3 regions of the Fictibacillus sp. b24 genome follow, and region 2 is predicted to be linked to each of the others. Evidence: riboswitches for the same ligand, from Rfam matches in the RefSeq annotation. Region 2 holds a riboswitch; each other region holds the start of a gene.

Region 1 (4,154 bases), 380 kb from region 2:
GTGAAACGTGAGGAAGTATTTGATCCTGAAATTGAGGAAGGTCTTGTTGTGAGACAGGATCCTTCACCAGGTACAAAAGTAAAGCAGCAAGCAATCGTTACGTTGTATGTATCAAAAGGCCCTGAAAAGGAAAATATGCCTGATGTAGAAGGGTATAATATTGATGATGCTAAAGAACTTTTAAATGATAATGGCTTTACAAAAATCAATGTTAATTACGAAGAATCAGAAACAGAACTCGAAGGGACAGTACTCACTCAAAGTCCTGACAGAGATGAAAAGGTCACACCGGCAGAAACAACCGTTACTTTAACTGTTAGTTCAGGAACTCCTACCGTTCAAGTAGAGAACCTAATTGGAGCAACAGAGCAAGATGTTAAAACTTTTGCGGATAATGCAGGTTTAACCGTTGAGTTTTCAAGTGAATTTTCTGATACCGTTGAAAAAGGAAGAGTAATCTCACAGAAGCCTACTCCATTTACCCAAGTCGAAAAAGGTGCGACCATATCCGTTGTCTTATCAGATGGTCCAGAAGAAACGGAGGAGGAGCCGCCAGCTGATGACGATCAACCTGCAGAAGATCGCACAGTTACGAAGGATATTGAAGTAAAGCCGGATAAAAAGGACAAAAGACAGCCTGTTACTGTAAAGATTGTATATTCGGATAAAAACGCTTCAAATGCGGTTTTTGTAGAAGAACAAATTACCGATACAAAAAAATATCAGCTACCTCTAACGATTGCTGAAGGGGGAACTGCTTCTTATGTTGTATATATCAACGGAAAAGAAAAGAACGCTGAGACAATTAAGTACGATGATGTTAAAACTGCCAATGGAAGAATGGAAGATGAGGAAGGGGACGATGGTGATTAAGCATGCCTGAAGGAAGAATTGTTAAAGCCCTCGCTGGTTTTTATTACGTTAAGGAAAATGGAAAATCAGAAGTTTTCCAATGCAGAGGCAGAGGAAACTTTCGCAAAAAGAAAGTGAATCCGTTGGTCGGTGACTGGGTAGAGTATGAATCAACCAACATTACAGATGGATACATTCTTGATGTGAAAGAACGGAAAAACGAACTTGTCCGTCCGCCAATTGCTAACGTAGACCAAGCAATCCTTGTTTTTTCAGCAACAGAACCAGATTTTAGCACGCTTTTATTAGACCGATTCCTCGTTCACATTGAAGCAAATGATATTCTGCCTGTGATCTGTATTTCAAAAATGGACCTTGTTCAACAATCAGAAGAAATGGATGAGATTCAGAAATATATTGAAATCTACAAACAGTTAGGATACGAGGTAATTCCGACCTCAACGAAAACAGATGATAGCTTGGATTTGTTTTATCCGTTGTTCAAAGACAAAGTAACGGTCTTTGCGGGACAGTCAGGTGTAGGTAAATCATCTTTATTAAATGCTATAAATCCAGAATTAATGCTTGAAACGAATGAGATCTCAACCCATTTAGGCAGAGGGAAGCATACGACACGGCATGTAGAATTAATTCTGTTTGGCAACGGATTAGTTGCGGATACACCCGGATTTAGTTCACTGGATTTTATGAATATCGAGGCGGAAGATTTATCGATGTATTTTCCAGAGATGGATGAACTGCGCGGTGATTGTAAATTTAGAGGATGTTCGCACACATCTGAACCAAAATGTGCTGTAAAAAAAGGTGTTGAAGACGGAGCTGTTCCGCAATTCCGATACGACCATTACGTAAGTTTTTTACAAGAAATAAAAGAACAAAAACGGAGGTACTAATGATTAAAATAGCTCCTTCCATTCTTTCGGCTGATTTTTCGAAGTTAGGCGAAGATATTAAAGCTGTAGAAGAAGCTGGTGCGGATTACATTCATGTAGACGTTATGGACGGTCATTTCGTTCCGAATATAACGATTGGACCGCTTGTCGTTCAAGCCATTCGCCCAGTTACTAAGCTCCCTTTAGATGTACATTTAATGATTGAAAATCCTGACCAATATATCGAAGCATTTGCACAAGCGGGTGCAGACATTATATCTGTTCATGTTGAAGCAACTCCGCACTTGCATCGAACGGTTCAATTTATAAAAAAACAAGGAGTAAAAGCGGGTGTGGTCATCAATCCAGCTACACCGGTTGAACTCATTAAACACATCATCCAAGATGTTGATCTTGTTTTACTCATGACCGTAAATCCGGGGTTTGGTGGGCAAGCATTTATTGAAAGTGTTGTTCCAAAAATCAGAGAAGTTGCCGACCTTGTGAAGACACACGGGTTAGACGTAGAGATCGAAGTGGACGGTGGAGTGAATCCGGAAACCGCACAACTCTGCATAGAAGCAGGTGCTAATGTATTAGTAGCCGGTTCTGCCATTTATGGAAAAAAAGATTTAAAGGATGCAATTCAATCCATCCGTGGTGTATAATTGAACCAAATAATAAAATAAGCAACCACAGGGGGAGTCCTTTAAAGGGCTGAGAGGGGAGTGTTCTCCCGACCCTTTGAACCTGAAGCTGGATCATACCTGCGTAGGGATGTGGAGTCGTATGACTTTTTGTATTCAAATGAGATGAATCCTAAAGCAACCGCGCTCACATGCCGGTTGCTTTTTTTATTTGCTTTTATTGCAATCAAGTGTGGTTGATGCTTTGTAGCTTTTGAAAGTGGTTGATTTCCGTTACAGGTGCTTCGCTTTCCGCGGGGCAGGCGGTGAGCCCCTTGCCGCTTTGCGCCCTAAGGGTCTCACCTGACCGCTTGTCCCGCAGGAGTCTCGCACCTTTCACTTCAATCAAATTGCATGAAGGCATGAAAAAAGATTTTTGAAAAAGAAAAAAAGGAGGATAAACAATGAAGAACAACAATATTTCTTTACTAACAGAAATAGCTATTATGTCTGCTCTGTCATTGATCTTAGGCATGATTAAATTTGCTGGTCCGTGGCCGCAAGGCGGGTCTGTATCTCTTGAGATGGTTCCAATCTTCTTGATGGCCTTTAGAAGAGGCTTTAAAGCAGGTGTATTTACTGGATTAGCGGTAGGCCTTCTTCAGCTTCTTGTTAACCCTTATGTAGTACACCCAGCTCAAATGATTCTAGACTATCCGTTAGCGTTTGCTCTAGCAGGTGTTGCAGGTGCGTTTGCGCCGTCATTGGCACAAAATAAATCGAAAAGAACGATTCTAATGGTTACGGGTATCTTTGTCGGCTGTTTATTAAGAACGATCTCGCACGTTTTATCAGGAGTTATCTTCTTTAGTGATTTAGCGGAAGAAATGAACATATGGCTTTATTCATTTATGTATAATGGTTCATTCATGATTGTTATTTTTGTAATAACGTCACTTGTGGTCATTCTTTTAACAAACACGGCTCCTAAATTATTGCATGCTGCACGAAGCGGATACACCCGAGCAGCATGAAAATAAGAATCGTTGCAGGTGGCCCTGAGCATTTGATACCTGATCTAAATGCCTACCATAGTTCACCTGAGTGTGTGTGGGTAGGTGTGGACAGGGGCACATTGTATCTGATAGAAAAACATATCATCCCAAATTATGCTTTTGGGGATTTTGATTCAGTTACAGATATTGAAAAAAGAAAGATTCTGCAAACTCAGATTAATATAAATCAATATCGTCCAGAAAAAGATGCTACAGATATGGAAATCGCTTTAGAATGGGCGTTGAAACAGAATCCAGAGGAAATCTTGTTGTTTGGTGCCTCTGGAGGAAGGCTGGATCATGAGCTGATGAACATACAGCTACTATATAAGAGCCGGCATAACTCAGCTTCTATAAAACTAATCGATATAAAAAATGAAATCTCACTTCACATGCCAGGCAGCTACAAAATTGATCATGATGAAAAATACCATTATATTTCTTTTCTTTCACAGACTGATGAGGTAAAAGGAATAACATTGGAAGGTTTTAAATACCCTTTAAGACATGCAGTTTTAAATGCTGGATCGTCATTATGCATCTCTAATGAGCTTGTAAATAAAAGTGGTACTTATTCTTTCGACTCCGGCATAATATTGATGGTAAAGAGCCGTGATTAAAAAAATTACGGAATACAGGCCCCAATGCACCTTTTTATAAAAAGGGGAATAAAGTATTTTATTGTTTAGCTCTTATCATTTTTTATGGGCCTGGAGGAGGGGTAAGAT
Region 2 (4,154 bases):
TGTGATCTCTCCAGTTGATTGAACCTTGCCAGATTTCGGGCGTGCTCTCTAATACAAACAGCTGATCAATAAGGTTCTGCTGAAAGCTCCCCGGTCCCTTTGCTGTCTTTACTGCTTCCTCAGCTGCTTTTGTGAGCATGAGAATCGCTAAAGCAGTCCGATTCAGAATGGAAAGTGTCTGGGTGCGTGCCTCTTTTCGATTCGCCTGATATAAAGCCACCATGGAGGTTGCAAAGCAGCCAGTACCAGTAACAAAAGCTAGCATGGGATCACCATGAGAAAGTATTATTGATTTCTCACCATCAGAAATGACATCTTTCTCTCCTGTCATCGCGATGAGACACCCCGTTTGTTTCGCAGCCGCCGAAGCAAGTTTGATCAAGTCTTCTTCAGAGCTTCCGAGTCCACCAATTTCGCCATCAACGCCCTTGCCTGTCCAGTCTCCTTTAGCAAGAAATTGTATCTCTGCAGCGTTTCCGCAAATTGTCAGAATTGTTCGGGGCCAGACCCCCTTCAATTGTGAATATTCTGATAATATCTCATTAACCACTTCTTGGCGGAAAGCGGACAGTCCTATTCCTACTGGATCGAGTACTACTGGTACTCCGCTCTGCATTGCTTTTCTACAAGCTAGAATCATAGACTTGGCAGTTGGTTCATCGAGCGTCCCGATGTTCAGGACAAGTGCATCTGCAACCCCTACAGCTTCTTCCACTTCACGTGCGTCATGAACCATCATTGGGCTTCCTCCAGCTGCTAGTACACCATTTGCAAGGAAATTCATTGTAACGTTATTGGTAATGTGATGTACTAGCGGCTTTTCTTTTCTAACGTCAGCTACAAACGCCTTCCATTCTTGAACTCTAGTATTGTTCATGTGCAATCCTCCTATAAGCAAAATGATTAACTGGTCCATGACCTGAACCGACTTCTATCCCATGTGCTATTGCGTTTTGAATAAACTTCTTCGCATGCTCAATTGCACTCTCAGCTTTCTTCCCGTAAGCCAGCTCTGCTGTAATGGCTGCAGAGAAGGTACATCCTGTTCCGTGTGTATTTTTCGTGTTAATACGCTTTTCCACAAGTTCAACCCTCTCAACACCGTTATACAGAAGATCAGAAACATACTCCCCGCTGTCGAAGTGACCGCCTTTTATTACGACATAATCAGCACCACCATTAAACAGCACTTTTGCCGCTTCTGCTCTTGCTTCCTCACAATCTATCTTGATCCCTGTTAAAGCTTCTGCTTCAGGAATGTTAGGGGTGATGACTTTTGCAATCGGCAGCATATACGTTTTCATCGCATGAATTGCTTCCTCTCCTAAGAGAGTGGCACCGCCTTTTGCGATCATGACCGGATCGATAACCACGTTGTTCCATCCAAATTTTTCAATATAATAAGCAGTTCTTTCGATGTACTCTCCGGAAAACAACATGCCTGTCTTTACAGCATGAGGTTTCAAATCACTTCCAATCGAACGCAGCTGAGCCTCTAGTCCCTCTAACGAAACAGGAAACACCCCTTGAACGCCAACCGTGTTCTGAGCCGTTACTGCTGTAATAACAGACATTCCATAAACTCCAAACTCTTGGAACGTTTTCAGATCTGCTTGAATACCTGCTCCTCCACCGCTGTCTGATCCTGCAATGGTCAGTGCTTTACTTACTTTTATCAGCTGTGCCACAATATCGCCTCCTTATTACATACAAAAAGCCACCCGCAAGATTATTAGCGGGTGGCCATTACAGATTCATTAGCATTTGCATGAAAGAGAAGCTTGTAATCATCCACACCGCTTCCCTACGCCAGTATGATCTGGATCAGGTTCAAAGGGTCGAAGGCTACAACCTTCTCTCAGCTTTTTTATAAAAGCACCCCTAGCGGAAATGACTATATTGAATTAATTCCATCCTACCCACACAGTGTTCTAAATGTCAACGTTTTTTTCACTTAAGTGTTTCAAGTGTGTTTAAGCACCTTCAATTACGGGGAAATAGTAATTAACACACAATAACAACATAAAAAACACAGAACAAAAACATTTGTAACAAAATGGAGAATTAACAGAAATAAACATGACAAATCATTAACAAATTTACCAAAAGGTGGTGAAAAAGCGGTACATTGGAATGATTCTTAAAATTTTTTCAGAATTTTCAAATAAAATGGTTGTCATCGAGCACCTTGCTCAGTATACTAGTAGAAACCTAGAAACATAAAAGGTTAATTGGATAGGGAGATAATATAAGGAGGGAAACAGGATGAAAGACAAAAACACTTCTTTTAACAAAAACCAAAATGAGATGGTGCAGTACAAGCAACAAAAAAGAGACCCATTTGCCTTCAGCCTTATTGCTCAAATGGTATTGGATGAGGCCCTTCACAATTATTACAAAGAGTATTATGAAAGAGAAATCGACAATGCCTTAGATACAAAAGATAAAGAACGCTTTATGAAACTAACCTCAGAATACAAAGCGTTTCTCGGTTAAGGCTTCTTAAACGGTACACCTTTTATCAAAAGGTGCCGTGAAAGCCAAAACACCCTTTCAGCTAACGGATCGATATCCGCGCTGCAGAGGGTGTTTCTGACGTGCCCGTTAACTGACACTTATTAAAAACTCAATCAATCAATTCAACGTTGTCGGGGATTCCGGCTTTTTCTTTTGTGCTTTTTTCCTTTTCCACCATACCCAATATAGGACCGCGATTACAATTAGCCATAAAGGAGCTAGACCAACCAACGCAACGACTACAAAGGAGACCGCTGAAACCAAAAAATTCACAGTTTCCATAAACAGCATCTTCGTTTTTGCCCACGTATTCAATTCTTCTGTCTGAAACTTTTCTGCTTTTAAATTTTTCACTTCAAACTGTATCGTTACTGTAGAGTAATCACTTTGATTTTTCAAGAAGTTTAATCGTCCTTCAATCTGTTCGATCTCTTCCTGAACGGAAGCAAGGTCAGCTGATATTTTTAATAAGTCTTCTGTTCTCTGTGCATCCTTCATGAATGATTCCAATCGGTCTCTTACTTGCTGTTTTGCTTTTAAGCGGGAAGAAAGATCTACATACTCTTCTGTAACATCTTCTCCCCTTACATTTTCGTGTGGTGTTCCTTTACTTAATTTTCGAACCTCACCTAAAAACGTTCGAAAACCATCCATTGGAACCCGGACAACCATCGTGCCAGATTCATACCCCTTCTCACCTGCACTTGTATTCGATTCCACGATATAGCCGCCCTTATTCTCAACCATATTGCGAACCATTTCCATCGTATTCTGCAATTTATCAACTGAAATCTGCATGTCTGCGTTATAGATGACTTTTCTTTGATCTTTAATCTGTTGCATTTTATCTCCACTAGTATCCGAATCAGCTTTCGACTTTCCTTCTTCTGAAGCATTTTCCATCTTTGCATCTGAACTGCCACCGGCAAAATCTTGATCGCTAGCCATCTTGCTTTCAGACTTATCATTGCTGCTGCACGCGCTCAAGAGGAGCACGGCGATAAATACCCACACTTTCCATTTTTTCCACATATCGTATTTCCCCCTTTTCACCTTAGACGCTTTAAAAGAAAAAAAGGTTTCAACCCCCATAAAACCTACCTATTTAATGTTTTTTTCTCATCTCGTTTTATGATAAAATGTTGTCTGATGATATGGAAGTATGAAAAAAAGCCGATTTATGCTAGTATGTACAGGATAAGTAAGTGGTTTACTGGAGGAATAGCATGTCAATGATAGGAAGAAACGATCCGTGCTATTGTGGCAGCGGAAAAAAATATAAAAAATGTTGCTTACATAAAGAAGAGCAAACACGCGAAGTATCCTTCCACCAAGAAGGACTCATTAAATTCGCGCTTGAGAACTTTCAACAGGACTTAGCAGCACGCACATCACAATATGTTAAAAAGTATCCTGTTGCCAAAGACCAAGAACAAACATACGCAAATATCGCGGTATGCTGGGAAATATTCTGCTCAAAAATTCAGGATGGAAAGACGCCTGTTGAACTTTATGTCGAACAAGTAAAGAGCACGGTTAAACCGGAAGTTGCAGAAATTCTGGCTGGTTGGATAACAGCAGCACCTTCTCTTTATAAAGTTTTGGAGCAAAAAACAGGGTTCATCTTTACGGTTCAG
Region 3 (4,154 bases), 700 kb from region 2:
ATACGGTCAACAAAATCAACGATCAGTTCAATTTTGTGCTCCACTATAATTATCGTTTTATCCTCGCCAATCTTTTTTACAGTTTCCCAAATTTGCTCAGTACCACTTTCGTCAATTAGTGAAGTAGGTTCGTCTAAAAAAATGACATCGGGATCGAGTGCTAACACCGATGCGATAGCTAAACGCTGTTTCATTCCGCCTGAAAGGTTCTGAATCGGTGTATGGATATCATTCAAATGTAAACCTGCTTCATGCAATAACTCCTCTATCCTGCTTGGCATATCTTCTCTTGGGACTTGTAAATTCTCCAACACGAATGCTATTTCTTCATCGACATACGGCATACAAAACTGTGTTTCAGGATCTTGAAACACAAACCCCCATTTATCAGGGTTCTGTATACCTTCGCTTTTAATAGGAACTTCTACAGAATGAGGAATAATTCCAGAAAGAACTTGCAGGAGAGTAGATTTTCCACATCCAGAAGGTCCGAGCAAAAGCACTTTCTCTCCTTTTTGGAACGATAAATTTATATCTTTAAAGAGCAAGTCATCATCCCCTGGAAACTTTAATCTTAAATGTTTTACAGATGTTGCGGTATCCATTTCAGCCACCTCATTTATTGATCCAGTGCCTCATAATCTTCCTTTGATGAAGGGCGAACCAGTTTGGTCACTCCTGTTGCTTCTAGTGCTTTAGCGATTGAAACAGCTAACATTCCAGTAAAGATGATGGAGCCAATTAGCCTGAATACAATAAATAGTGTAAGATTCCATGTCGATAGATCACCAACATAACCTTTATAAAAGTCTAAAATGAAAGAGCCTGCACAAGCGCTTATCGCTGCGAGAGAAATAACAAATAAATCAAACCGCTTATAGCGAAAAGTCATAAGGACTAATTCTGCAAATAGTCCTTGAACAACACCATATAATAAAACTTCAAGCCCAAATTCAGACCCCATTAGAAATTCTCCTGAGGAAGCGGCAATTTCTGCTAAAAAAGCAACCCCTGGTTTTCGAATGATCAAGAAGGCAACGGTTGCAGCCATAAACCACATTCCATAGATCAATTGATCAATATGAAGCCCGAGCGGCTTAACCGCATAATAAAGAGGTCCCCACATTTTATAAATAATGCCGAACCCAATGGATATAACAATGGTTACTAGAATATCAGTTAACTTCAGTCCTTTATACATTTTTTGTTTCCCTCCCAACTTTTGTTGCAGCTGTGCCGTATGCAACTGGCCATTTTTCCAGTGTATAAGCCATTTCCCAGAATAAATATTCGTACTCACAGCTGATTAAGAAATGGCGAGTCATCTTATCCTTTTCCTGTTCACTTGCTATTTCTGCTAAATCATCCAACCGGTTAATTTGTTCTTGGACAAGTTGTGAAAACCACTCACCACCATAAGCTGAAATCCACTCTTGATAAATCGGTTCAAGTGGTGTGGCATCTTTAAAGCGTTCACCGATCTCGTGATAAATCCAATAACATGGGAGGATAGCAGCAATAATTTCTCCTAAGCTACCAGACTCTGCTACTCGGTATAGATGTGATGTATAATGGTACGCGGTTGGAGCGGGTTCAAAGTTCGCTAATTCTTCTTCGGTAACCTGTAGCTGTTTCATGAATGTTTCGTGAAGTGCTAACTCTGCATCATTCGTACCCTGTGCGTGAGCAGCCATTCTTGAAGTGGTGTATAGATCTTCAGCCCTTGCAGCTCCTATTGCTTGAACTCTAGCAAAATGAGACAAATAATAGGAATCTTGCAATACGTAGTATTTGAAGCATTCTAAAGAGAGGTCTCCTTCTGCAATACCTTTTACAAAAGGATGATGGAGATTTGCTTCCCAAATTGGATTGGCTTTTTCTCGTAAAGTTTCGGTGAATGTTTTCATGTGAATCCTCCTTGTTTTTTAAAATAAGGCTGTTTTCGTATTCATTGTTGCTTTTGAAAGTGGTTGATTTCCGCTCCAGGTTGCTTCGCTTTCCGCGGGGCGTACGGTGAGCCTCCTGCCGCTTTGCGCCCTAAAGGGTCTCACCTGACCGCTTCAAGGAAGATTCCTTGCTCCTGCGTCTACAAGTTAATGCTACCGTTGTAAGTTTCCTCGTCGCATGCCTTGCAAGAAGCTTATCATGTGGCGGGCACGCACCCTTACACTCAAATCAACTTATCTAAGAAGAGGCTTGAACGAAATCCCTCAAAAGCAACAATCTTTAAAAAAAGCCTTTAGAAAAGAACCCAACAAAAAAACCACTTTCAGCGAGAAAGTGGTTGTATATGGAGAATTAAACTCTATGTATGAATATAGGTCTCCGCAACACCACTTCCCTACGCTGGTATAATCCAGATCAGGTTCTAAGAGTCTCAAAGTCACACTTCGATCTCAGCCTTATGAAAGGCACCCCTAGTGGTTTTTAATATTTAGTTGGTTGTATGTTTTAAATAATAGCAGGCTAGTTTTGATTGTCAACAGTTTTTGAGTAAGTCTGCTTCGGGAGGACAATTTTAGACTCTCTCTTGGAAATGGTTGAATTCTATTCCATGACGGCGTGCGGTGAGCGAGTAGATTCAGGAAATCAAAAAAAAAAAGGCTAAAACCTAAATTGGTTTTGCCCTTTAAAGCCAACAATTACTTGCTCATCGCCTCAGTTAGTACTGGTACGATTTGCTTTTTACGAGAAACAACGCCTTTAAGAACCGCTGTATTGTTTTCTAATTTCACATTGTATGCATCTTCAACGGATTCTGCTCTTTTACCAAGTGTAAGAGCTGTAGAATCATTCGTTAAAATATCTGTTACAACGAACATGAATAGATCTAAGCCTTTTTCATCAATCACTTTTGAAATCGCACTTTCAAGTTCAGCTTGATGCTTTAATACATCACTAGCATCAACAGTATTTACTTGTGCTACTTCAACTTTACTAGGTCCGATATTGAATTCTTTAGCATCTAAAGAGATAAGCTCATCAACTGACTTATCGCTTAAGTCAGCACCTGCTTTAAGCATTTCAAGTCCGTAAGTTTCAGCATCTACGCCTGCAATTTCAGCTAGCTCACGTGCTGCTTCAACATCTTCTTCTGTACAAGTTGGTGATTTGAATAAAAGAGAATCAGAAATAATCGCAGAAAGCATCAGACCAGCGATGTTCGTTTCTACTTTAACGCCTTTTTCTTTGTACATCTTGTTCAGGATGGTTGCCGTACATCCAACAGGCTCTGCACGGTAGTATAGAGGATCGCTTGTTTCAAAGTTTGCGATTCGGTGATGATCAATGACCTCTAGTACTCGAACTTTGTCGATGTCGTTTGCACTTTGCTGACGTTCATTGTGGTCGACTAAAATAACCGAGTTTGTTTCAGCAGAAACATGTTCAACTAAACGCGGAGAGTCAGCTTTAAAGTAATCTAGAGCGTACTTTGTTTCACCATTAATTTCACCTAGGCGGATTGCTTCTACATTTTGTCCTAATTTAGACTTAAGATCAGCGTAAACGATTGCTGAAGTAATCGTGTCAGTATCTGGATTTTTGTGTCCAAAAATAAGTACTTTTTCCATGCTTCTACTCCTTATAAATACATAAATTATTTTTTGATAGCCAAGCCTTATTTTATCATATAAAAACAGCTTTTGGCTTTTGGAGTTTATTGTAGCATGGAAAAAAGCTCTAAGGCAAAACCGTACTTCCCATCAATGATAGATTCACTTGACGAGCACAATCACGTCCTTCTTGAATTGCCCAAACGATCAAACTTTGACCTCGTCTTGAATCACCTGCTGCAAATATTCCATCTACATTCGTTTTATAGTCACCGTGCTTAGCATTTACTTTATTGTTCTTTGTTTCTACTCCAAATTTTTTTAAAACTGGCTGTTCGGTACCTTCAAAACCTATTGCAATGAAAACAAGATCTGCCGGCCATACTTTTTCGGATCCAGGGATCTCTTCAAATACAATATTACCTTTATCATCTGAAGTTCTCTTCATTTGAATGGTATGAAGTTCTTTTAAATTACCTTCTGTATCAGATACAATTTTTTTTGTTTGAACAGAGTACTCTCTAGGATCATGCCCATATTGAGCGGTAGCTTCTTCATAAGCATAGTCCATTGTAAATATGTTAGGCTGCTCTGGCCACA

The links. A riboswitch is a leader RNA that binds a small molecule or an ion and turns the genes downstream of it on or off. The one in region 2 is predicted to bind thiamine pyrophosphate.
Region 1: linked by a shared signal. The riboswitch ahead of thiT (energy-coupled thiamine transporter ThiT) and the one ahead of thiD (bifunctional hydroxymethylpyrimidine kinase/phosphomethylpyrimidine kinase) in region 2 are both predicted to bind thiamine pyrophosphate.
Region 3: linked by a shared signal. The riboswitch ahead of tenA (thiaminase II) and the one ahead of thiD (bifunctional hydroxymethylpyrimidine kinase/phosphomethylpyrimidine kinase) in region 2 are both predicted to bind thiamine pyrophosphate.

What each region holds. Positions count from the first base shown of each region.
Region 1 covers NZ_JAUCES010000005.1:2,194,034-2,198,187, reverse strand. Annotated here, with positions in the region: gene pknB (Stk1 family PASTA domain-containing Ser/Thr kinase) at 1-873, shown strand, start outside; gene rsgA (ribosome small subunit-dependent GTPase A) at 876-1,766, shown strand; gene rpe (ribulose-phosphate 3-epimerase) at 1,766-2,413, shown strand; TPP riboswitch at 2,434-2,540, shown strand; gene QUF49_RS11295 (hypothetical protein) at 2,619-2,795, opposite strand; gene thiT (energy-coupled thiamine transporter ThiT) at 2,836-3,405, shown strand; gene QUF49_RS11285 (thiamine diphosphokinase) at 3,402-4,046, shown strand; gene spoVM (stage V sporulation protein SpoVM) at 4,153-4,154, shown strand, end outside.
Region 2 covers NZ_JAUCES010000005.1:2,578,607-2,582,760, forward strand. Annotated here, with positions in the region: gene thiM (hydroxyethylthiazole kinase) at 1-877, opposite strand, end outside; gene thiD (bifunctional hydroxymethylpyrimidine kinase/phosphomethylpyrimidine kinase) at 864-1,676, opposite strand; TPP riboswitch at 1,785-1,893, opposite strand; gene QUF49_RS13315 (IDEAL domain-containing protein) at 2,266-2,496, shown strand; gene QUF49_RS13320 (DUF4349 domain-containing protein) at 2,635-3,549, opposite strand; gene QUF49_RS13325 (SEC-C domain-containing protein) at 3,744-4,154, shown strand, end outside.
Region 3 covers NZ_JAUCES010000005.1:1,876,263-1,880,416, forward strand. Annotated here, with positions in the region: gene QUF49_RS09685 (ABC transporter ATP-binding protein) at 1-605, opposite strand, end outside; gene QUF49_RS09690 (ECF transporter S component) at 620-1,201, opposite strand; gene tenA (thiaminase II) at 1,194-1,907, opposite strand; TPP riboswitch at 2,322-2,429, opposite strand; gene QUF49_RS09700 (manganese-dependent inorganic pyrophosphatase) at 2,643-3,572, opposite strand; gene QUF49_RS09705 (glutamate synthase subunit beta) at 3,682-4,154, opposite strand, start outside.